Regions from separate parts of the Azonexus sp. MM2026_4 genome, predicted to be linked through region 1. Evidence: riboswitches for the same ligand, from Rfam matches in the RefSeq annotation. Region 1 holds a riboswitch; the other holds the start of a gene.
What was found. A riboswitch is a leader RNA that binds a small molecule or an ion and turns the genes downstream of it on or off. The one in region 1 is predicted to bind cobalamin.

Region 1 (10,228 bases):
CAGGCGCAGGATCAGCGAGGTTTTGCCGATTCGGCGCGGGGCAAGCATCAGCAGGTGGCTGCCTTCCAGCTTGCGCCAGGCGCGCGCCTGCTCCTGCTCGCGGTCGAAAAAGTCTTCGCCTTCCACCGGATTGCCGACACTGATTTTCATCGTCGCCTGCCAACAGAAAATTTGTACAACCATTCTGTTGCAAAACTTTTTTGTTGTAAAGCCGTTTGCGTACGCTCATTCGCACCCGTTCAACTTCACTAAAAACAAGGGAGACGCCACAATGCCGGCCATGGCAAAAAGCATTCTGATCCTCGGCGGCGCCCGTTCGGGCAAGAGCCGCCACGCCGAGCAAATCGCCGCCGCATCCGGCCAGCGGGTCATCTACGTCGCCACCGCCGAGTCGCGCGACGGCGAGATGGCGCGCCGCATCGCCCACCACCGCGAACGCCGCCCGGCCGACTGGGGCTGCGTCGAGGAACCGCTCTACCTGGCTGCCCGCCTGCGCGAACTAGCGGAGTCCGACACCTGCCTCCTGGTCGACTGCCTGACGCTGTGGCTGTCCAACCTGCTCTTCGCCGGCCGCGCCGCCGCCCAGACCGAAGCCGGCGAGGCCATCGACTGCCCGCTGTTCGCCGGCCAGACGGCGGCGCTGGTCGATGCGTTGCCGCAACTGCCCGGGCAGATCGTCCTGGTCTCCAACGAAGTCGGCTGGGGCATCGTGCCGATGCATCCGGTTTCACGCCTGTTTGCCGACGAACAGGGGAGACTCAACCAGCGCATCGCGGCGGTCTGCGAGCGGGTGACGCTGGTCGCCGCCGGCCTGCCGCTGACGCTGAAGTAGTCAGCCGCGTTTGCGCAGCGTATAGACACGCCACATCGCGTAGCCGGGCAGAAAATCCTTGTAGCCGACGACGTCGAAACCGACGGCGGCGAACTCGGCCTCGATCACCTCACGCGCGACGACGAAACGGTTGTTGTTGACCAGCCGCCGCGCTTCCAGCCGGGCCCGCCGCCAGGCCTTGAAATTGCCGTCCACCCACAACGAAAGGACGACGGTTTGACGGGAAACGCGGTGGAACTCGCGCAGCATCGCCAGCCGGTGCGCCGGCTCGGCGACATGGTGCAGCAGGCGCATGCTGAACACGCAATCCACGGCGCCGTCGGCCAGCTCGATGGCGAAGGCCGAAGTCTGGAAGGTCTCGACGCGGGCAACGATCTCCGGCGCCTGCGTAGCGCGGGCGACAACAATCATGTCGGCCGAGTTGTCGGCGGCGAGGATGCGACGCTCCGCCCGTTCCGCCAGCATCGGCCAGAAACGCCCGGCACCGCAGGGCAGGTCGAGGACGCTCGCCGGATCGCCGGCCAGCGCCAGCGCCGCCCGCGCGATCTGCTGCTCGCGCCAGTCGGAAAGACGGCGCATCAACCCGGCCCGGTGCTTGTGAAAATACTGCTGCGCGTGCTGGCGGTCGTACTTGCGGGAAAACTCGAGTTCGATCGGGGCCGGTTGTGTCATGGGCTGAATCCAGAAATGTACGATCCTGGATTCTAGGCAGCCCCCTCTTAATCAATCATGAACGGATTGCGACTGATTGCTACCGGATGTTTCCGCAGCCACCCCGTACTTGCCGGCGAGCAAAGGCAACACGGCGGCCAGTCTTTCCCAATCGAAGGCTGCCTCGACCGAATCGGCCAGCCGTTCGAGATCGGCCTCGCGGCGGGCGGCGAAATCGACATGGTCGACCTCGCCGGCACCGGCCCAGTGCAAGAGCGCGGCCAAGGCCTCGGGATGATCGAAAACGCCGTGGCAGTAGGTGCCGAGCACCTGGTCGTCGGCCGAAATCGCGCCATCGCTGCGCCCGTCGGCGAGCGCTATGGCGGCCCGGGTCAGGCCGTCGCCCTCAGTGACGCCGAGGTGGATCTCGTAGCCGGTCATCGCCGGCCGGCCTTCAATATGCAAGTGACCACTCACATTGCGCAGTTGCTTTTCCGTTTCCAGCGTCGTATCCACCGCCAGGAAGTCAAGGCCGGGCGTCGTTCCCGGCGGGCCTTCGAGACCGAGCGGATCGGCGATGCTGCGGCCGAGCATCTGGTAGCCGCCGCACAGGCCGATCACCTTGCCGCCGTAGCGCAGATGACGGGCGATGGCCTGGTCGTGGCCTTGGGCGCGCAGCCAGTCGAGGTCGGCGCGCACCGCCTTGGAACCGGGCAGGACGATCAGGTCAGCCGGCGGCAACGCCTCGCCCGGCGCGATCCAGCGGAAATCGACCTGCGGGTGCAGGCGCAGCGGATCGAGGTCGTTGTGGTTGGAAGTGCGCGGGTAGGCCGGCGCGACGACGCGGATTCTTGCCGTTGTCTTGCCGTCGACCGCGGCCGTCGCGATCGCGTCCTCGGCGTCGAGCAGCAGCCCGTGCAGGTAGGGCAGCACGCCGAGCACCGGCTTGCCGGTGCGCTGTTCGAGCCAGTCCAGGCCAGGTTCAAGCAGCCCGATGTCGCCGCGAAAGCGGTTGATGACGAAGCCGACGACGCGCGCCTGCTCGGACGCCGACAGCAGCTCCAGCGTGCCGACCAGGTGGGCGAAGACGCCGCCGCGGTCGATGTCGGCGACAATGATCACCGGGCAATCGACGGCCTCGGCGAAACCCATGTTGGCGATGTCGCGGGCGCGCAGGTTGATTTCGGCCGGCGAGCCGGCACCTTCGACGAGAACGCAGTCGTAGTGCGCAGTCAGCCGCGCCCAGGATTCGAGCACCGCGCCCATCGCCCGCGGCTTGTACTCGTGGTAGGCCTTGGCGTCGAGATCGATGGCGACCTTGCCGTGGATGATCACCTGCGCCTTGCGGTCGGTGGTCGGCTTCAACAGTACCGGGTTGAAGTCGGTGTGCGGCTCGAGACCGCAGGCCAGCGCCTGCAGCGCCTGCGCCCGGCCGATCTCGCCGCCGTCGACGGTGACCGCCGAATTGAGCGCCATGTTCTGCGGCTTGAACGGCGCCACGGAAACTCCGCGGCGCTTGAGAATCCGGCACAGCGCCGCGACCAGCGTCGATTTTCCGGCGTCGGAGGTCGTTCCCTGCACCATCAGCGCGTTGCCTATCATCGTCCCGGCCCGTGAAAAAAGGCGGTAATTATGGCACCATCGCCGACTTCCGACGAAAGTCGGGATTGTGTCTCCGGGTGCCTTCCGGCTTTGCCGGCAGGAGAATCGGGAAGGCGGTGCGAATCCGCCACGTGCCCAACGCTGTAAGGAGGACGTTCGCCGCATCAGGCCACTGGTTTCGACCGGGAAGGCGCGGCAGCGGATGAATCCGAGTCAGAAGACCGGCCGGGAGACGTCACACGGCGCCGTGGACGGGTGCCTTCGCGTTTCCAGAAGGGGAATCCATGGAAAACCAGCTCGCTTTTTCCGAGGCCGAACGGGCCGCCGTCTATCGTGCCATCTTCAACCGCCGCGACGTGCGCGGCCAGTTCCTGCCCGACCCGGTCGCCGACGACCAGCTCGCGCGCATCCTGCTGGCGGCGCATCACGCGCCTTCGGTCGGCTTCATGCAGCCGTGGAATTTCCTGGTCGTCCGCTCGGCGGACGTGAAACAGCGGGTGCACGACATCTTCCGCGAAGCCAACGCCGAGGCCGAACGGATGTTCCCCGACGAGAAGCGCGAGATCTACAGCAAATTGAAGCTGCAGGGCATCCTCGACGCGCCGGTGAACCTGTGCATCACCTGCGACCGCTCGCGCAGCGGCCCGGTAGTGCTCGGCCGCACCCACATGCCGACCATGGACCTGTATAGCAGCGTGTGTGCAGTGCAGAACCTGTGGCTGGCGGCGCGCGCCGAGGGGCTGGGCGTCGGCTGGGTCAGCATCTTCCACGAGCGTGCCCTGCAGGACGCACTCGGTATTCCGCACCACATCGTGCCGATTGCCTACCTGTGCATCGGCCAAGTCAGCCATTTCAAGGACCGCCCGGAACTCGAAAGCGCCGGCTGGCTGCCGCGCCTGCCGGTCGAGGAACTGGTCTTCCACGAACAGTGGGGGACGCGCGATTTACCCGAAAATGCCGGATTGACCGCCGCACTGTCGGCGCTCGCCGCGGCGGAGCGCGGCGCATGAGCAGCACCTTCCCGGCCGACCAGCGCGCCGCGCTGCTCGCCCTGCCCGGCGTCGGCCCGACGGTGATCCGCCGCCTCGAAGACGCCGGCTACGCGCCGCTGGACCGCCTGGCCACCGAAGAAACCGCCGTCGTCACCTTGCACATCGCCCGCATGATCGGTTCGACCTGCTGGCACAACAGCCCGCAGGCGCGCGCGGCAATCGACGCCGCCATCGCCCTGGCCCGCCAATGGCCGAACTGAACCTGCTCGCCGGCCCCTACGCCATGCCGCTGGCGGCGCTCGCCGCCGTGCTGCTCGACCGCCTGTTCGGCGAAGTGCGGCGCTTTCACCCGCTGATCGGCTTCGGCACGCTGGCGGCGGCGATCGAAATACGCCTGAACCGGCGCACGATTGCCGGCGGCGTGCTCGGCTGGGCGCTGGCGGTGCTGCCCTGGGTGGCGCTGGCGCTGGCCTTGCGGCCGCTCGCACCGTTCGCGGTCGACGTGCTGCTGCTCTATTTTTCGCTCGGCGCGCGCAGCCTGTGCGAACACGCCGAAGCGGTCGCCCGGCCGCTGCGCGAAGGGCGCCTCGACGAGGCACGGCAGCGCGTCGGCTGGATCGTTTCCCGCGATACCGCAGCACTCGACGAATCCGGCGTCGCCAAGGCCGGCGTCGAGTCGGTACTGGAGAACGGCAACGACGCGATCTTCGGCGCGCTGTTCTGGTTCGCCCTGCTCGGCGGCCCCGGCGCCCTGCTCTTCCGGCTGGCCAACACGCTCGACGCGATGTGGGGTTACCGTACCGAACGCTACAACCTGTACGGCCGCTGGGCCGCCCGCGTTGACGACGCGCTCAACTGGCTGCCGGCGCGGCTGACCGCGCTGAGCTATGCCCTGCTCGGCCGCTGGCGCGACGCGCTGGCCTGCTGGCGGGCCCAGGCGCCGGGCTGGGAAAGCCCGAACGCCGGCCCGGTGATGGCGGCGGGCGCCGGCAGCCTCGGCGTGCAATGCGGCGGCGCCGCCATCTACCACGGCCGCGAGGAAATCCGCCCGCCACTCGGCTGCGGCCCGGCGCCGGTCGCCGCCGACCTCGGCCGGGCGATCACGCTGATCCGGCGCAGCCTGTGGCTGTGGCTGGCCGTTCTTTTCCTGATCGGAGCCCTGCATGCTTGACCATGGCGGCCGCCTGCGCGAAGCCGCGGCCCACTACGACCTCCCGCTCGCCGACTGGCTCGACCTGTCCACCGGCATCAACCCACTGGGTTGGCCGGTGCCGCCATTGCCGGCGGCAGCCTGGCAGCGCCTGCCAGAAGACAACGACGGCCTCGAAGCCGCCGCTGCCGCCTACTACGGCAACGCCAACCTGCTGCCGGTGGCCGGCTCGCAAGCCGCCATCCAGTGGCTGCCGGCGCTGCTGCCGCGCGCCGCGGTGGCCTGCATCGCGCCGCTCTACAACGAACATCCGCAGGCCTGGCAGCGCGCCGGCCACAAGCTGCGCTTCCTGCAAAACGCGACGCTGCCGCGCGCGCTGGCGGCGGCAACGCCCTACGTGCTGCTGTGCAACCCGAACAACCCGACCGCCGACCGCCATCCGCGCGATCTCGCGGTCGACGCCGCAGCGCAACTGAAAAAGCGCGGCGGCTGGCTGATCGTCGACGAGGCCTTCATTGACGCGACGCCGGACGACAGCCTGACGCCGCTGGCCGGCACGGCGGACGCGCCTAACCTGATCGTCTTCCGCTCGCTCGGCAAGTTCTTCGGCCTGGCCGGGCTGCGCGTCGGCTTCCTGTTCGCCGCCCCCGAGCTGCTGGCGAAGCTGGCTGAGGCGATCGGGCCGTGGAGCATCGCCGGCCCGTCGCGCGCCGCGGCCACGCTGGCACTGGCCGACAACGCCTGGCAGACAACGACCCGGCAGCGCCTGCACGTCGACGGCGAACGCCTGCGCCAGTTGCTGGCGCCGCTCGGCGAGGTCAAGGCAACGCCGCTGTTCGCGACCTTGAACGCGCCGACCACCGCCGAGCTGCACGAACACCTGGCGCGCCGCGCCATCCTCACCCGCCGCTACGAAACCAACCCGCTGCTGCGCTTTGGCCTGCCGCCCGACGAAGCCGGCTGGCAGCGCCTGGCCGACGCGCTCACGGAGTGGAAGCCCGCATGAAACGCTGTCTCTTTGCCTTGCTTGCCACCGCCTGCCTGGGCGGCGCCCACGCCGAAATCGTCGTGCGTGACGACAGCGGCCGAGAAGTCCGCCTGCGCGAGCCGGCGCGACGCATCGTCGCCCTCGCCCCGCACATCGCCGAAACGCTGTTCGCAGCCGGCGCCGGCGACAAGCTGGTGGGCACCGTCGATTACAGCGACTACCCGCCGGCGGCGAAGAAAGTGCCGCGTGTCGGCGGCTATTCGCGCATCGATCTGGAAGCCGTCGTCGCCCTCAAGCCTGACGTGGTGCTGGCCTGGGAAAGCGGCAACAACATGGCGCAGGCCGACAAGCTGCGCGCGCTCGGCCTCACCGTCTTCATCGTCCAGCCCAACCGGATCGCCGACGTTGCCGGCCAACTCGAACGTTTCGGCCGCCTCGCCGGCACCTCGGCCGTTGCCGACGCCGCCGCCCGCCAGTTCCGCGAGCGTCTCGCCGCGCTGCAGGGCGGCAACGCCGGCAAGCCGAAAGTGCGCACTTTTTACCAAATCTGGAAAGCGCCGCTGATGACGGTCGGCGGCCCGCAGATCATCAGCGACGCGATGCGCATCTGCGGCGGCGACAACGTTTTCGGCCAGCTCGAGCAGATGGCGCCGCGAGTCAGCCTGGAAGCGGTGATCGAGGCCGATCCGGAAGCCATCGTCGCCACCGGCATGGGCGACGCCAAACCGGAATGGCTCGACGACTGGCAGCAGTGGAAGCGCCTGACCGCGGTCCGGCGCGGCAACCTCTTCCACATCAACCCGGACATCATGCAGCGCCACACGCCGCGCATTCTCGACGGCACGGCGAAACTCTGCGACTACCTCGATGTCGCACGCAGCCGTCGCCCCAAGTGAGAACACCATGCCCCGCCTGCCCCAGCGCATCGTCTGCCTGACCACCGAAACCGTCGAAGTCCTCTACGCGCTTGGCGAGCAGGACCGCATCGTCGGCATCAGCGGCTACACCGTCCGCCCGCCGCAGGCGCGAAAGGAAAAGCCGAAGGTCTTCGCCTTCACCAGCGGCGACATCGCCAAGATCCTCGCCGTCGAACCGGACCTGGTGCTGACCTTCTCCGATCTCCAGGCCGACATCGCGCGCGACCTGATCAAGGCCGGCATTCCGGTCTACGCGCTGAACATGCGCAGCGTCGACGACATCCTGGCGATGATCGAGACCGTCGGCCGCCTGGTCGGCGCGGACGATCGGGCGCAGGCGCTGGTCGCCGGGCTGGAAGTGCAGATCGCGCAGGCTCGGGCGATGGCCGAAACACGCATTGCCCAGTGCGGCCGCCGGCCGCGCGTCTATTTCGAGGAATGGGACGAGCCGCTGATCAGCGGCCTGCGCTGGGTTTCCGAACTGATCGGCATTGCCGGCGGCGAGGATGTCTTCGCCGAACGCGCCCGTTCGCCGCTCGCCGCCGACCGCCGGCCGACGTCGGAAGAAGTGATTGCCGCCGCCCCGGACATCATCATCGGCTCCTGGTGCGGCAAGCACTTCCGTCCCGAGCGGGTCGCCGCCCGTCCGGGCTGGCAGACCATACCGGCCGTCGCCCATGGTCGGCTGCACGAGATCAAGTCGGCAATCATCCTGACCCCGGGACCGGTAGCGATCAGCGAAGGCCTGCCGCTGCTGGAAGAAATCCTCTGGCCCGAGGACGCCTGACGGAAAACGCTTATTGCCATGGCATCACGCAAACCCCTATAGTTATTGCATGTTGCGTTCGGCATTGATTCTCCTGGTCTTTTCCCTGCTCGCCCTGGCTGCGCGGGCGGGCGAAATCGCCATCGTCCTGGCCGACAACAGCGCCCCCTACCAGGAATTTGCGAGCAGCCTGCAGCAGCGGCTCAAAGGCAGCAACTGGCAGGTCAGCTACACCGATACCGAACTGCATGCTCCCGAACGCCAACCGGTCGCACTGATCGTCACTGCCGGCAGCGAAGCCCTGCGCAAAGCGCTGGCCAGCTCACCGAAGGTACCGGTCCTCGCCACCCTGCTCACCGAGCACGCCTACCAAGGCCAGACCGGGGCCAGCCGCCCGCCGGCAATCTCGGCAATCTATCTCGACCAGCCGGCACAGCGTCAGGCGCGTCTGCTGCGCCTGCTCTTCCCCGAACTGCAGCGGGTCGGGCTGCTGCTCAGCGAACAGTCCCGCCAGCAAGCCGACAACCTGCGCGCTGCCCTCGCCGGCCAACGTCTGCAACCGGTCAGCGAGTTCGCCAACGGCGAGGAATACATCCTGCCGACGCTGGAAGCGCTGATGCAGCGCAGCGAAGTGCTGCTCGCCCTGCCCGATCCAATGCTCTATTCGCGCAACACGATCAAGGCCATCCTGATCACCTCGTATCGCCACCGGCGGCCGGTGATCGCCTTCTCGCCCGCCATGGTCAAGGCCGGCGCGCTCGCCGCGCTGTACTCGACGCCGCAGCAGATTGGCCGCCAGGCGGCCGATCTGCTCATCGCGCATGGCACCCGGCTACCGTCTCCGGTCAGCCCGTCAAAATTCTCGATCGACATCAACCGCAGCGTCGCCGACGCCTTCGGCCTCCGCCTGCCGGAGGAAAGCGATCTGTTCCAGAAACTGCTAGCCAGTGAAGTCAATCCATGAAGAACCTGACCCTGCGCCAACGCCTGCTGGTTCTGACGCTGCTGCCCAGCGCCCTGATCACCACGCTGCTCGTCGTTTATTTCGCCATCACCGGCATCAGCACCCTGGAAAACCAGCTACGCGCCAAAGGCCTGGCCACCGTCCGCTACCTGGCACCGATCAGCGAATACGGCATCATCGCCGGCCAGATGGACAGCGTTTATGGCCTGGTCCAGGCCGCCATGCAGGAACCCGGGATCAAGGCGGCAATCATCGTCAACCCGAAAGGTCGTACCCTGGCCGTCAGCGGGCGCGTCTCGCTCTCCGCCGAAGCCATCCGCCAGCGACTGAACGCGCCCGCGCTGGTCGGCGAAGGCGACACCTGGATTGCCTTCGGCGCGCCGGTCGTGCGCAGCCAGAGCGACAGCGATCCCCTGTTCGACATCGCCGGCCTCGACGAAAACCCGCAGGAAACCATCGGCCATGTCTTCATCGAGCTGGACAAGGAAGAGCTGCAGGTCCGCCAGAAGGAGCTGATGCTGCAGGGCTTCATCGCCGTCCTCTGCGGTCTCGGCCTGATGGGCGTGCTCGCCATCGCCATGGCCGACCATCTGGCGCGCCCCCTGCAGCGCCTTGCCGCCGCCGTCCGCAACATGTCGGCCGGACGTTTCGACACCCGCGTCCAGGCCAGTTCGAGCGGCGAACTGCGGGTACTCGAGGACGGCTTCAACGAGATGGCCAGCCATATCGAAGAAGCCCACCAGTCGATGCAGACGCGGATCGAGGAAGCCACCGCCCAGCTGGTCTTCCAGGCCCGCCACGACGCCCTGACCGGGCTGGTCAACCGGCGCGAGTTCGAACTGCGCCTCGACAAGGCGCTGGCCGCCGTCCATGCCGGGGGCGACGAATTCAGCGTGCTCTACATCGACCTCGACCGCTTCAAGGCGGTCAACGATGCCTGCGGCCACATCGCCGGCGACGAACTGCTGCGCCAGATCGCCCTCCTCTTCCAGGGACGCCTGCGCGAGGAAGACACGCTGGCCCGCCTGGGCGGCGACGAATTCGGCATCATGCTGGCCAATTGCAGTCTCGCCAAGGCCCGCCAGGTGGCGCAGGACATCTGCGCCCTCTCGGCCGAATACCGTTTCGTCTGGCAGGACAAGATCTTCGCCATCGGCGCCAGCATCGGCCTGGCGCCGGTCACCCGCGACGTGCGCGACGTTCATGAAATCTTCGCCCTGAGCGACGCCGCCTGCCTGCAGGCCAAGGAAAGCGGGCGCAACCGGGTCTGCGAGATGGCACCGGCAGCGCCGACCGACCGCCGGCGCGACCGCGGCAACTGGGCCAGCCGGTTGGCCAGCGCGCTGTCCGAAGGCCGCCTGATCGT
Region 2 (10,228 bases), 420 kb from region 1:
ACAGCGTGTGCACCTGGCGCGCTTCCATGCCGGCCAGGCCGAGCGCCTGCAGCGCACCGCGCGCCAGTTCGGCGTCGCGCTTCGACTCCCAGTCCCAGCGGCCGAGGTGGGGATGGCGGCCGGTGAGCGCGGTTTCGAGCACGGTCGAACCGAACGGATCGTTCTGGAACTGGCCGAGCCAGGCTCGGCGCAAGGCCGCCTGGCGTGGCGGCAGCAAAGCGCAGTCCTCGCCGTCGAGCAACACGGCGCCGGCTTGCGGCGGGCGCAGTCCGGCCAGCGTGGACAGCAGCGTCGACTTGCCGGCCCCGTTGCGACCGAGGATGGCCAGGCTTTCGCCCGGCTGCAGGCTCAGGTTCAGGCGGTCGACAACGGTCTTGCCGCCGATATCGACGCTGAGCTGCCGAGCTTCGAGCAAGGGGGCGCTCACTTCGGCTGCCTCGACAGCAGGAAGAGGAAGACCGGCACGCCGATCAGCGCGGTGAGGACGCCGACCGGCAACTGCTGCGGGGCGATCACGGTGCGCGCCGCGGTGTCGGCGAAGACCAGCAGCGAACCGCCAGCCAGCACCGAGGCCGGCAGCAGCAGGCGCTGGTCGTTGCCGAGCGCCAGCCGCACCAGATGCGGCACGACCAGCCCGACGAAGCCGATCGAGCCGGCGGTGGTCACCGAAGCGGCGGTGGCCAGCGAGGCGAGCAGGTAGATGGCGACGCGCAGGCGGTCGATCGCCACCCCCAGCGCCTGCGCCTGCATCAGGCCGCGCGACAGCAGGTTGAGTTCGCGGGCGAAGGGCATGGCCGCCAGCAGCGCCAGCGCCAGGACCAGCAGCGGCGGCCACCAGGTGAAGGTCTGGCCGAGGTCGCCCATCAGCCAGAACAGCATGCCGTGCAGCTTGCTCTCTTCGGCAATCGACAGCATCAGCGCGATCAGCGCGCCGCAGCCGGCAGCGACGATGACGCCGGTGAGCAGCAGGCGGGTCTGCGTCCAGCTGCCGTCGCCGTGCGCCAGCCCGAAAACCAGGAACATGGCGCCGAAAGCGCCGGCAAAGGCCAGTCCGTCGACAGCCAGCAGCGGCAACCCGAGCAGCATCGCGAACATCGCGCCGACTCCGGCACCACCGGAAATCCCCAGCACATAGGGATCGGCCAGCGGATTGCGCAGCAGCACCTGCATCAGCGCGCCGGCCAGCGCCAGCAGGCCACCGCAGGCAAAGCCGGCGAGGGCGCGCGGCAGGCGCAACTGGACGACCACGTCGCCGGCCCCTTCGCCCTGGCCAAACAGCGCGGCGACGATTTCCCCCGGCGCCACGCGCAGGCTGCCGGCCGCCAGCGCCAGCGCAAAACTCGCCAGGCTAAGCAGGGCGAGCGAGGAAAGGATCAGGAAAGCGCGGCGACGGGTCGGCATGCGGACTTACTTCGGACTGTAGCGGATGCCGATGAAGGCGTTGCGTCCCGCCGTCGCATAACCGTCGGCGAGCGTGTAGTCGCGGTCGAACAGGTTGTTGATGCGGGCGAAGACGGCCCAGTCCGGCGAAAAACGGTAGGCGGCGTAAAGGTTGGCGAGAGTGTAGCCGCTCAGGCCGACGCGCGCATTCGATTTGTACTCGTAGCGCTTGCCGCTTGCCGTCAGCTCGACCCGCCAGTCCCAGTCGCCAACGCTGCGCGCCACCGCCGCCGCTACCGTGTGCCGGGCCCGACGCGGCAACTGGCGGTGGTTGCTGCGGTCTGCGGCGTCCAGCCAGTCGTGGCTGGCCTGCAGGTCGAAGCCGGCCAGTCGCCCCTGCCAGGCGAGCGTCGTTCCCTCGATGCGTGCGTTTTCGACGTTGGTCGGCTGATTCAGCGCGCCGACCTTGGTCCACACGATCATGTCCTCGATCCGGTTGAGGTACCAGGTCAGCGAGACATGCTGGGCACCGGTTTCGTAATGCAGCGCCGCTTCGCGGTTGCGCGACGACTCCGGGCGCAGGTCCGGGTTGCCGACGTAGCTGCCGCTCGCCGGATAGTAGAGTTCGTTGAAGGTCGGCGCCTTGAAGGCGGTGCCGGCACTCAGGCTGGCCCGCCAGTTGGGCGAGAAGCGGTAGCCGTAGGCGAGCGAGCCGGAAGTCTTGTCGCCGAACAGCGAATCGTCGTCGTGGCGAACCGACGCCTGCAGCCGGTGCGCGCCGAAGCCGCGGTTCCAGCCGAGCTGGACGGCGTCGTTGCGGCGCTCGTCGCGGGCATAGTTGCCGCTGGTGTCGATCTGTTGTTCGAGACGCTCGACACCGACCAGGAAATTGCCGAGGCTGCCCTGAATGTCGTGCTGCCAGGCGTATTGCCGCTGTTCGGTGTTGAAACGGCTGTTACGGATACCGTCCTTGAGGTTGCTGGAATCGTCGATGCTGCGGCCGACGCTGAGGCGACTGGTCCATTGCGCGCTCAGGGCGTTCTGCAGGACCAGACTGGCCGCGCCGTTGCGCGTGCTATTGACCCAGTTCACCTTGGCGCCGGAACCGTCGTAGCGACTGCGCCCCTCAGCATGCAGGACAGTCAGGCCGAGTTCGTGGCCGGGCGCGAACTGGTAGCCGAGGCTGCCGGCGGCCGCCCGGTTGCGGAAACCGTCGCGGTCGGGATTGGCTTTCGGGTCCTTCGGCTTGCTGTTGAAGCCGTCGCTCGCGTCTTCGCTCAGATTCAGCGCGTAGCGCCAGCCGCTCTGGCTGCCGGCCAACCCGGCGCTGGCCGAGCGGGCGCCGTCGCTGCCGCCGCCGGCCGCCACCGAGAACTGCAGCGGCCCGCTGCCACGCCGGGTAAATACCTGGACCACGCCGCCGATCGCATCGCTGCCGTAGAGCGACGACGCCGGCCCGCGGACGATCTCGATGCGCTCGATCTGCGCCGCCGGGATGCGCGACCAGGTCGGCTCGCCGGAAGTTGCCGAGCCGACGCGCATGCCGTCGATCAGCAGCAGGACGTGTTTGGGATTGGCGCCGCGGACGTACAAGTAGGACGCTGCGCCCGGACTGCCGTTGGCCGCCATCTGGATGCCGGGTTGCGCGGCGAGGATCTGTTCCAGGCTGGAATGGCCGGCGGCCTCGATCTCGGCGCGCTCGAGGACGGTCGTATCGGTGAGGACTTCGTCGGCACGCATGGCTTGGCGGGTGGCAGTGACGACGACATCGTCGAGGCTGACGGATTCAGCGCCGCCAGCGGCCGCGACGAAAGCGGCCGGTACCAGGCCGAGCAGGGGCCGGAAACGGATGGACATGGTTTTCCCTTTCCCGGCAGGCGTCCCCGCATGCCGGAATGCGTTGAAAAGGAAACGCACGGGCGGAGCGCAGGTCGAGAAACCGGCGCCACCACCCCGTGGCATTTCCGTGAGGCATGGCAGGCCGGTATCCGGGCTCGCAAGTCTTGACGCATCGCCTTCCCAGGTTTCCCCAGTGGCTTCGTGATACGCCCGCACTTGCTTACCGTTGCGGGGGCAGCAGCGGCTTGGTCTCGTTGGAGACGCACCGCTTTCCCGTTTAACCGTATGGAATGAATTCCGAGTACGGCACCTGACAAGCCGCGCATTCTACATCGCCGCTCCGAGCAGCGCGAGCCACGCCCCGGCGCCAAAGCAATAAATCACTTTGAAAATAGCCGCTTAGTCCTTGACCGGACTACATTTATCCCTCTATAGTGCGGCCCATGAATAGCGAACTCGAAGCGCTCGAAGCCAAGATCGATCAGGTCGTCGCCCTGGTGCACCAGTTGCGCGCCGAAAACGAAGTCTTGAAGAACCAGATCGCCGCTGCCGAAGCGGAACGCCTGCATTTGCGGTCGACCATGACGGCCGCCCGCGAACGCCTCGAAGGCCTGATCGAACAGATTCCCGAGGATGCCTGATGAGCGGCGAGCAGAATTTTCTCGACGTCAAGATCATGGGCCGCGAGTACCGCGTTGCCTGCCTGCCCGAAGAACGCGATGCCCTGCTGGCGGCGGTCAACATGGTCGACGGCAAGATGCGCGACATCGCCCAGCGCACGCGCAGCACCATCGCCGAACGCGTGGCGGTGATGGCGGCGCTCAACATCGCCCACGAGCACCTCGGCCAGCCCGTGCCGGAAGACAACCAAGAAACGGTTGCGTCGCCGGAAACGAAGCGTAGAATCGAAGTCATGGGAGCACGGTTGGATGCCGTGCTGGCACCCCAGCAGCAACTGGACTTCTGACCGGTTGCGGGGTGGCCCGCCGAGTGTCCCCTGCGGTGTTTGTTAAGGCCATATATTCCTTGAACCAATGCTGATTGGCATCGGTTGCGGACCAGAAACCCGCTGTTGTGCGCGCTCTTCGTCGAACGTGCCTGATGCGGAAGGGAAGCAGCCACTCTGAACCCAGGTTCAGGATGCCGGCCTGACGGCACTCGCGGGGGCTTTTTTTGACAGGTGGCAGCTGGTCTGCCACCTGTTTTCATTTTGTGACCGGAAGATGCAGTACTGGCTGATGAAATCGGAACCGGACGAGGTTTCGATCGACGATCTGGCGGCCGCGCCGCAACGCGCCTTTCCGTGGACCGGCGTGCGCAACTACCAGGCGCGCAACTTCATGCGCGACGCCATGCAGCCCGGCGACCTCGCCTTCTTCTACCATTCCGGCTGTGCCGAACCGGGCATCGCCGGCATTTGCGAAATCTGCTCGGACAGCTATCCGGACCCGACCCAGTTTTCCGCCACCGACAAGTATCACGACCCGAAATCGACACACGAACAGCCGCGCTGGTGGCTGCGCGACGTGCGTTTCGTCAGCCGCTCCCGGCTGCTCGGCCTCGGCGAGCTGCGCCGCCATCCGGAACTGGCCGGCATGCGCGTGCTGGCGCGCGGCAACCGGCTGTCGATCACGCCGGTGACGACGGCCGAATGGATCTTCATTAACCGCTTGCTGGAAACCGATACATGACGCTTTGGTGGCTCACTTATCCTCTGCTGGGAATTTTTGGCGGCTTTGTCGCCGGCCTGTTCGGCGTTGGCGGAGGACTGACGCTGGTGCCTTTCATGTACATGCTGTTCGTCGCCCAGGATTTCCCGCCCGCGCACGTGATGCATCTGGCGCTTGGCACCTCGATGGCGACCATTATGTTCACGTCGATTTCGAGCATGCGCGCCCATCATGCGCACGGCGCCGTGCGCTGGGACATCGTTCGGACGATGGCACCCGGCTTGGTACTCGGCACCTTCGGCGGCTCATTGGTTGCCGGCCAGGTACCAACCGGACCGATGACGGCGATTTTCGTCGTTATCGTCTATTACGCGTCCATCCAGATGATGCTTGATTTCAAGCCGCACGCCCATCGCCAGATGCCCAATGGCTGGGGGCGCTTCATCGCCGGGGGCGTTATCGGCGTCATCTCCAGTCTGGTTGCCGCCGGCGGCGGTTTCCTCTCGGTGCCCTTCATGCTGTTCTGCAACGTGGCGATCCACAACGCCGTCGGTACCTCGTCAGCGCTGGGTTTCCCGATTGCCGTCGCCGGGGCGCTCGGCTATCTCGTTGCCGGTCTGAGCGATAGCGGTTTGCCCGATTACACGGTGGGCTACATCTATCTGCCCGCCTTCATCGGCATCGTCGTCATGAGCATCCTGATGGCACCGGTCGGTGCCAGACTGGCGCACAAATTGCCGGTCAAGCAACTGAAACGGGCTTTCGGCGGTTTTCTCGCCTTGCTCGCCACCAAGATGCTGCATAGCCTGATCGGCTGAAACGGATCAAGTGCCGGCCTTGAAGTCGCGCAAGGTAGCGACAAGGTCGGCAAAGCGTTCGCCCTGGACCGTCACGTGGGCTCGCAATTGTGCCGAGGCGAGGTCGCTGTCCCCCTTGACTATGGCATCGACGATGGCCTGATGCTCGTTGAACGATGTCGCCATGCGATTCCTGACGCGCAGTTGCAGCCGCCGGTAGGGACGCAGGCGGCGGTGCAGGGCAGTCGCCTGCTCCACCAGAAAGCCGTTGTGACTGGCTTCGTAGATGCGCTGGTGGAATACCTCATTCAACTGGTAATAGACATCCGGCATGCCGGCATCGCGCGCCGCTTCGCAGGCACGATGCGCCTCCTGCAGGGCAAGCTGCTCGCCCGCAGTGATCCGCCGGGCGGCCAGGCGCCCGCACATGGCCTCCAGTTCGGCCATCACCTCGAACATCTCGCAGACCCGATCGGCCCCCACTTCCGGCACGGTGGCGCCGCGCCGAGGACGAATCTCGATCAAGCCAGCCGAAGAAAGCTGAATCAGCGCTTCGCGTACTGGGGTTCGTGAGACGCCGAAGGTATCGGCGAGTTCTTGCTCGTCAAGTCGCGTACCAGGCGGGTAAACACCAGTAACGATGCGCTCTTCGATCAACTCGCCAAGCCGCTCCGACTGTCGTGCGGTAGCTGGAATTTCAACAGGACTGTTCACGCTTGGTCTCCAACGATTGGCAGTGATTGAATTATACGAAATTAGTTGACCAGTATTCAATCTCTGATATCTTGTATACACGACGGTGATTTTTGAACACAAAACAATAGAGCGGCCTTCCTGAGGCGAGGAGGAGCCAGCCAGTGAGGTTTCACCGTCTTCGTTATTTGTTCATTCATCAGGAGGAGACATCATGAACGAAACACGGCGCAATATCCTTAAAGGCCTGGCTGCTACGCCAGCTTTGGCTTTCGCTCCCAATCTGCTGTGGGCGCAAACAGCCGGTGAACTCAAGATTTCGCACCAGTTTCCCGGCGGCACGGCGACCGAAGGTGACTTCCGCGACCGCCTCTGCCGTCGTTTCAGTGCCGAGATTGCCAAGCGGACCAATGGTGCCTTGAAAGGCACGGTCTACCCGGGTTCATCGCTGATGAAGACCAACGCCCAGTTCAGTTCGGTGCGCAAGGGGGCGCTCGACATGACACTGGTTCCGCTGTCCTACGCCGGCGGCGAAGTGCCGGAAACCAATATCGGCCTGATGCCGGGCATCGTCACTTCCTACGAGCAAGCGGTAAGCTGGAAGAAGGCCGAGATTGGCAAGGCGCTGGCCAATATCCTGGCCGACAAGGGGGTTTTGATCGTCAGCTGGATCTGGCAGGCAGGTGGTGTTGCCAGCCGCGCCAAGCCGATCATCGAGCCGGAAGACGCCAAGGGCCTGAAAGTACGCGGCGGCAGTCGCGAAATGGACATGGTGTTGAAGGCGGCCGGTTCCACCGTGCTGACCCTGCCTTCGAACGAAATCTACGCCGCGATGCAGACCGGCGCGCTCGATGCGGCAATGACTTCGTCGACCAGCCTGATCTCCTTCCGCCTGGAAGAAGTCGGCAAGGCGCTGACCACCGGACGTGGCAAGACCTATTGGTTCATGTTCGAGCCGCTGCTGATCTCGCGTGCTGTTTTCGAGAGGCTGCCGAAGGCGCAGCAGGATGTGATCATGGCAGTCGGTGCCGAGATGGAGGCTTTCGCGCTGGAAGGCGCCAAGGCTGACGACCAGGCAGTGGCGGCGGTCTATCAGAAGGCTGGCGGCAAGGCCTATGACATGAGCGACGCGACCGTCAAGCGCTGGCAGGCGATTGCCCGCGATACGGCATGGAAGGACTTCGCCGGCAAGAATGAAAGCTGCGCCCGCATCCTCAAGCTGGCCGAGGCAACGCTGTGAGCCACGGCTTCGAACTGGAGGGCGCCGTCAAGGCGCCCGAAATCCCCGAGGAGGGGATTCTGGGGGGAATCAATCGCCTGATGCAGGGTTTGAACACGGCGATCATGTTCCTGTCGTCCATCGCGCTGCTCGCCGCTTCGCTGATCCTGTGCAGCAGCGTCTTCCTGCGCTATTTCCTGAAGATCCCGACCGACTGGCAGGACGAGATGTCGGTTTTCCTGCTCGTCGGTGCCACCTTCATGTGCGCCGCCTACGTCCAGTCGCAGCGCGGCCACATCGGCATCGAGGCATTGGGCGGCCTGCTGCCGCCCTTCATCAACAAGCTGCGGCTGATCTTCTGCGATCTGGTGTCCTTCCTGTTCTGCAGCTTCTTCACCTGGAAATCGATGTTGCTGCTGCACGAAGCCTGGGTTGACGGTCAGACGACCTCGTCCTCGTGGGCGCCACCGCTGTGGATTCCCTACGGCTTCATGACCCTCGGTATGACTCTGTTGTCGTTGCAGATCCTGCTGCAACTGGTCGCCGGCCTCGTTCGCAAGGAGAAATAACATGGCCGAATCCACTATTGGCATTCTCTACGGGCTGGGCACCCTGATCGTGATGTTCTCCGGCATCCCGATTGCCTTTGCCCTCGGCACCATTGCCGTGCTGTTCATGCTGGTGTTCATGCCGGCCGCGGCCACTGACACGATTACCCAGAACGTGTTCGAGGAAATGGCCAACATCACGCTGCTGTCCATTCCCTTGTTCATCCTGAAGGGGGCCGCCATCGGCCGCTCGCGGGCGGGTGCCGATCTCTATCTGGCGATTCATGCCTGGATGCACAAGATTCCCGGTGGTCTGGGCATTGCCAACGTTTTTGCCTGCGCGCTGTTCGCCGCGATGGCCGGCTCCAGCCCGGCAACCTGCTCCGCGATCGGCGGTGCCGGCATTCCGGAAATGCGCTCGCGCGGTTATTCGCCGGGCTTCGCCGCCGGCATCATCGCGGCGGGCGGGACGCTCGGCATCCTGTTGCCGCCGTCGATCACGATGATCCTTTTCGCGGTCGCCGCCGAGCAGTCGCTGGGCCGTCTGTTCCTTGCCGGCATCTTCCCGGGACTGTTGCTGGTCGGTCTTTTCGCTGGCTACGCCGTGTTCCGCTTCAAGGTCGAATACAACTCGGCACTCGACGTCTGGCATTCCGGCGGCGCCAAATCGGCTTACCTCGACGAAATGAAAATGACCCGGGCCGACAAGACCCGCATGCTGCCGCGCGTCATTCCCTTCGTGCTGCTGTTGATCGGCGTCATGGCTGCGCTTTATGGTGGCTACGCAACACCGTCGGAAACCGCCGGCCTTGGCGGGATTCTGGCTCTTGCGCTGATTGCCGGCATCTACGGCGTCTGGCGGCCGCACCAGTTGAAGCCGATCCTCAACAGCACGCTCAAGGAATCGACGATGTTGATGTTCATCATCGGCATGTCGCTGCTCTACTCCTACGTGATGAGCTATCTGCACATCAGCCAGTCGGCGGCCGAATGGATCGTCGCCATGCACTTGTCGAAGTGGCTGCTGCTCTCGGCGATCCTGATCTTCGTGATCATTCTCGGCTTCTTCCTGCCGCCGGTCTCGATCATCCTGATGACTGCGCCGATCATCCTGCCGCCGCTGAAAGATGCCGGTTTCGACCTGATCTGGTTCGGCATCGTGATGACCGTGGTCATGGAAATGGGCCTGATCCATCCGCCGGTCGGCCTCAACATCTTCGTCATCAAGAACGTCGCACCGGACATTCCGCTCAAGGACATCGTCTGGGGCGTGCTGCCCTTCGTCGGCCTGATGTTCCTTGCCGTAATCCTGCTCTGCCTGTTCCCCGGTATCGCAACCTGGTTGCCGGACGTGGTCATGGGCGTGGCGAGCTGAGCAGGCGACGATCATGAACGCACCTCTTCATCGCGAATGGGACAGCCTGCGCCAGAGCCGCGGCAAGCGCCTCGAACGGGCGGCCAGCCTCGGCTTGGTTGGCAAAAACGGCAAGGAAATCCCGGCCGACCGCATCATCGACCTGCTCGAAGCCATCATCCAGCCGGGCGACCGCGTCTGCCTGGAAGGCAACAACCAGAAGCAGGCCGACTTCCTCGCCGAGTCGCTGGCCGACTGCGATCCGGCGCGCATCAATCAACTCCAGATGGTCCAGTCTGTCCTGGCGCTACCGAGCCATGTGGACCTTTTCGAGCGCGGCCTGGCAAACCGCCTCGACTTTTCCTTCAGCGGCCCGCAGGGCGCCCGCCTGGCCAAGCTGGTGCAGGAACAGCGCATCGAGATCGGCGCCATCCACACCTATCTCGAACTGTTCGGCCGCTACTTCCTCGACCTGACGCCGAACATCGCGCTGATCGCGGCGCAGGCGGCGGACGCCCAGGGCAATCTCTACCTCGGGCCGAACACCGAAGATACGCCGGCCATCGTCGAAGCGACCGCGTTCAAGGGCGGCATCGTCATCGCCCAGGTCAACGAACGCCTCGACCAGTTGCCGCGCGTCGATGTACCGGCCGACTGGGTCGATTTCACCGTTCTCGCCCCGAAACCGAACTACATCGAGCCGCTGTTCACCCGCGACCCGGCGCAGA

Region 2: another riboswitch for cobalamin. It lies ahead of AC0KWY_RS13100 (TonB-dependent receptor domain-containing protein); the one in region 1 lies ahead of bluB (5,6-dimethylbenzimidazole synthase).

What each region holds. Positions count from the first base shown of each region.
Region 1 is NZ_CM148380.1:3,187,663-3,197,890, reverse strand. It holds gene AC0KWY_RS15030 (ATP-binding protein) at 1-150, opposite strand, end outside; gene cobU (bifunctional adenosylcobinamide kinase/adenosylcobinamide-phosphate guanylyltransferase) at 281-832, shown strand; gene AC0KWY_RS15020 (class I SAM-dependent methyltransferase) at 833-1,504, opposite strand; gene AC0KWY_RS15015 (cobyric acid synthase) at 1,556-3,085, opposite strand; cobalamin riboswitch at 3,154-3,329, shown strand; gene bluB (5,6-dimethylbenzimidazole synthase) at 3,370-4,095, shown strand; gene AC0KWY_RS15005 (hypothetical protein) at 4,092-4,337, shown strand; gene cbiB (adenosylcobinamide-phosphate synthase CbiB) at 4,325-5,248, shown strand; gene cobD (threonine-phosphate decarboxylase CobD) at 5,241-6,233, shown strand; gene AC0KWY_RS14990 (cobalamin-binding protein) at 6,230-7,111, shown strand; gene AC0KWY_RS14985 (cobalamin-binding protein) at 7,119-7,919, shown strand; gene AC0KWY_RS14980 (ABC transporter substrate-binding protein) at 7,969-8,862, shown strand; gene AC0KWY_RS14975 (diguanylate cyclase domain-containing protein) at 8,859-10,228, shown strand, end outside.
Region 2 is NZ_CM148380.1:2,769,796-2,780,023, forward strand. It holds gene AC0KWY_RS13090 (ABC transporter ATP-binding protein) at 1-427, opposite strand, end outside; gene AC0KWY_RS13095 (FecCD family ABC transporter permease) at 424-1,401, opposite strand; gene AC0KWY_RS13100 (TonB-dependent receptor domain-containing protein) at 1,408-3,237, opposite strand; cobalamin riboswitch at 3,343-3,548, opposite strand; gene AC0KWY_RS13105 (hypothetical protein) at 3,663-3,860, shown strand; gene AC0KWY_RS13110 (cell division protein ZapA) at 3,860-4,186, shown strand; RNA gene ssrS (6S RNA) at 4,211-4,390, shown strand; gene AC0KWY_RS13120 (EVE domain-containing protein) at 4,458-4,910, shown strand; gene AC0KWY_RS13125 (sulfite exporter TauE/SafE family protein) at 4,907-5,707, shown strand; gene AC0KWY_RS13130 (GntR family transcriptional regulator) at 5,714-6,400, opposite strand; gene dctP (TRAP transporter substrate-binding protein DctP) at 6,594-7,619, shown strand; gene AC0KWY_RS13140 (TRAP transporter small permease) at 7,616-8,167, shown strand; gene AC0KWY_RS13145 (TRAP transporter large permease) at 8,169-9,521, shown strand; gene mdcA (malonate decarboxylase subunit alpha) at 9,535-10,228, shown strand, end outside.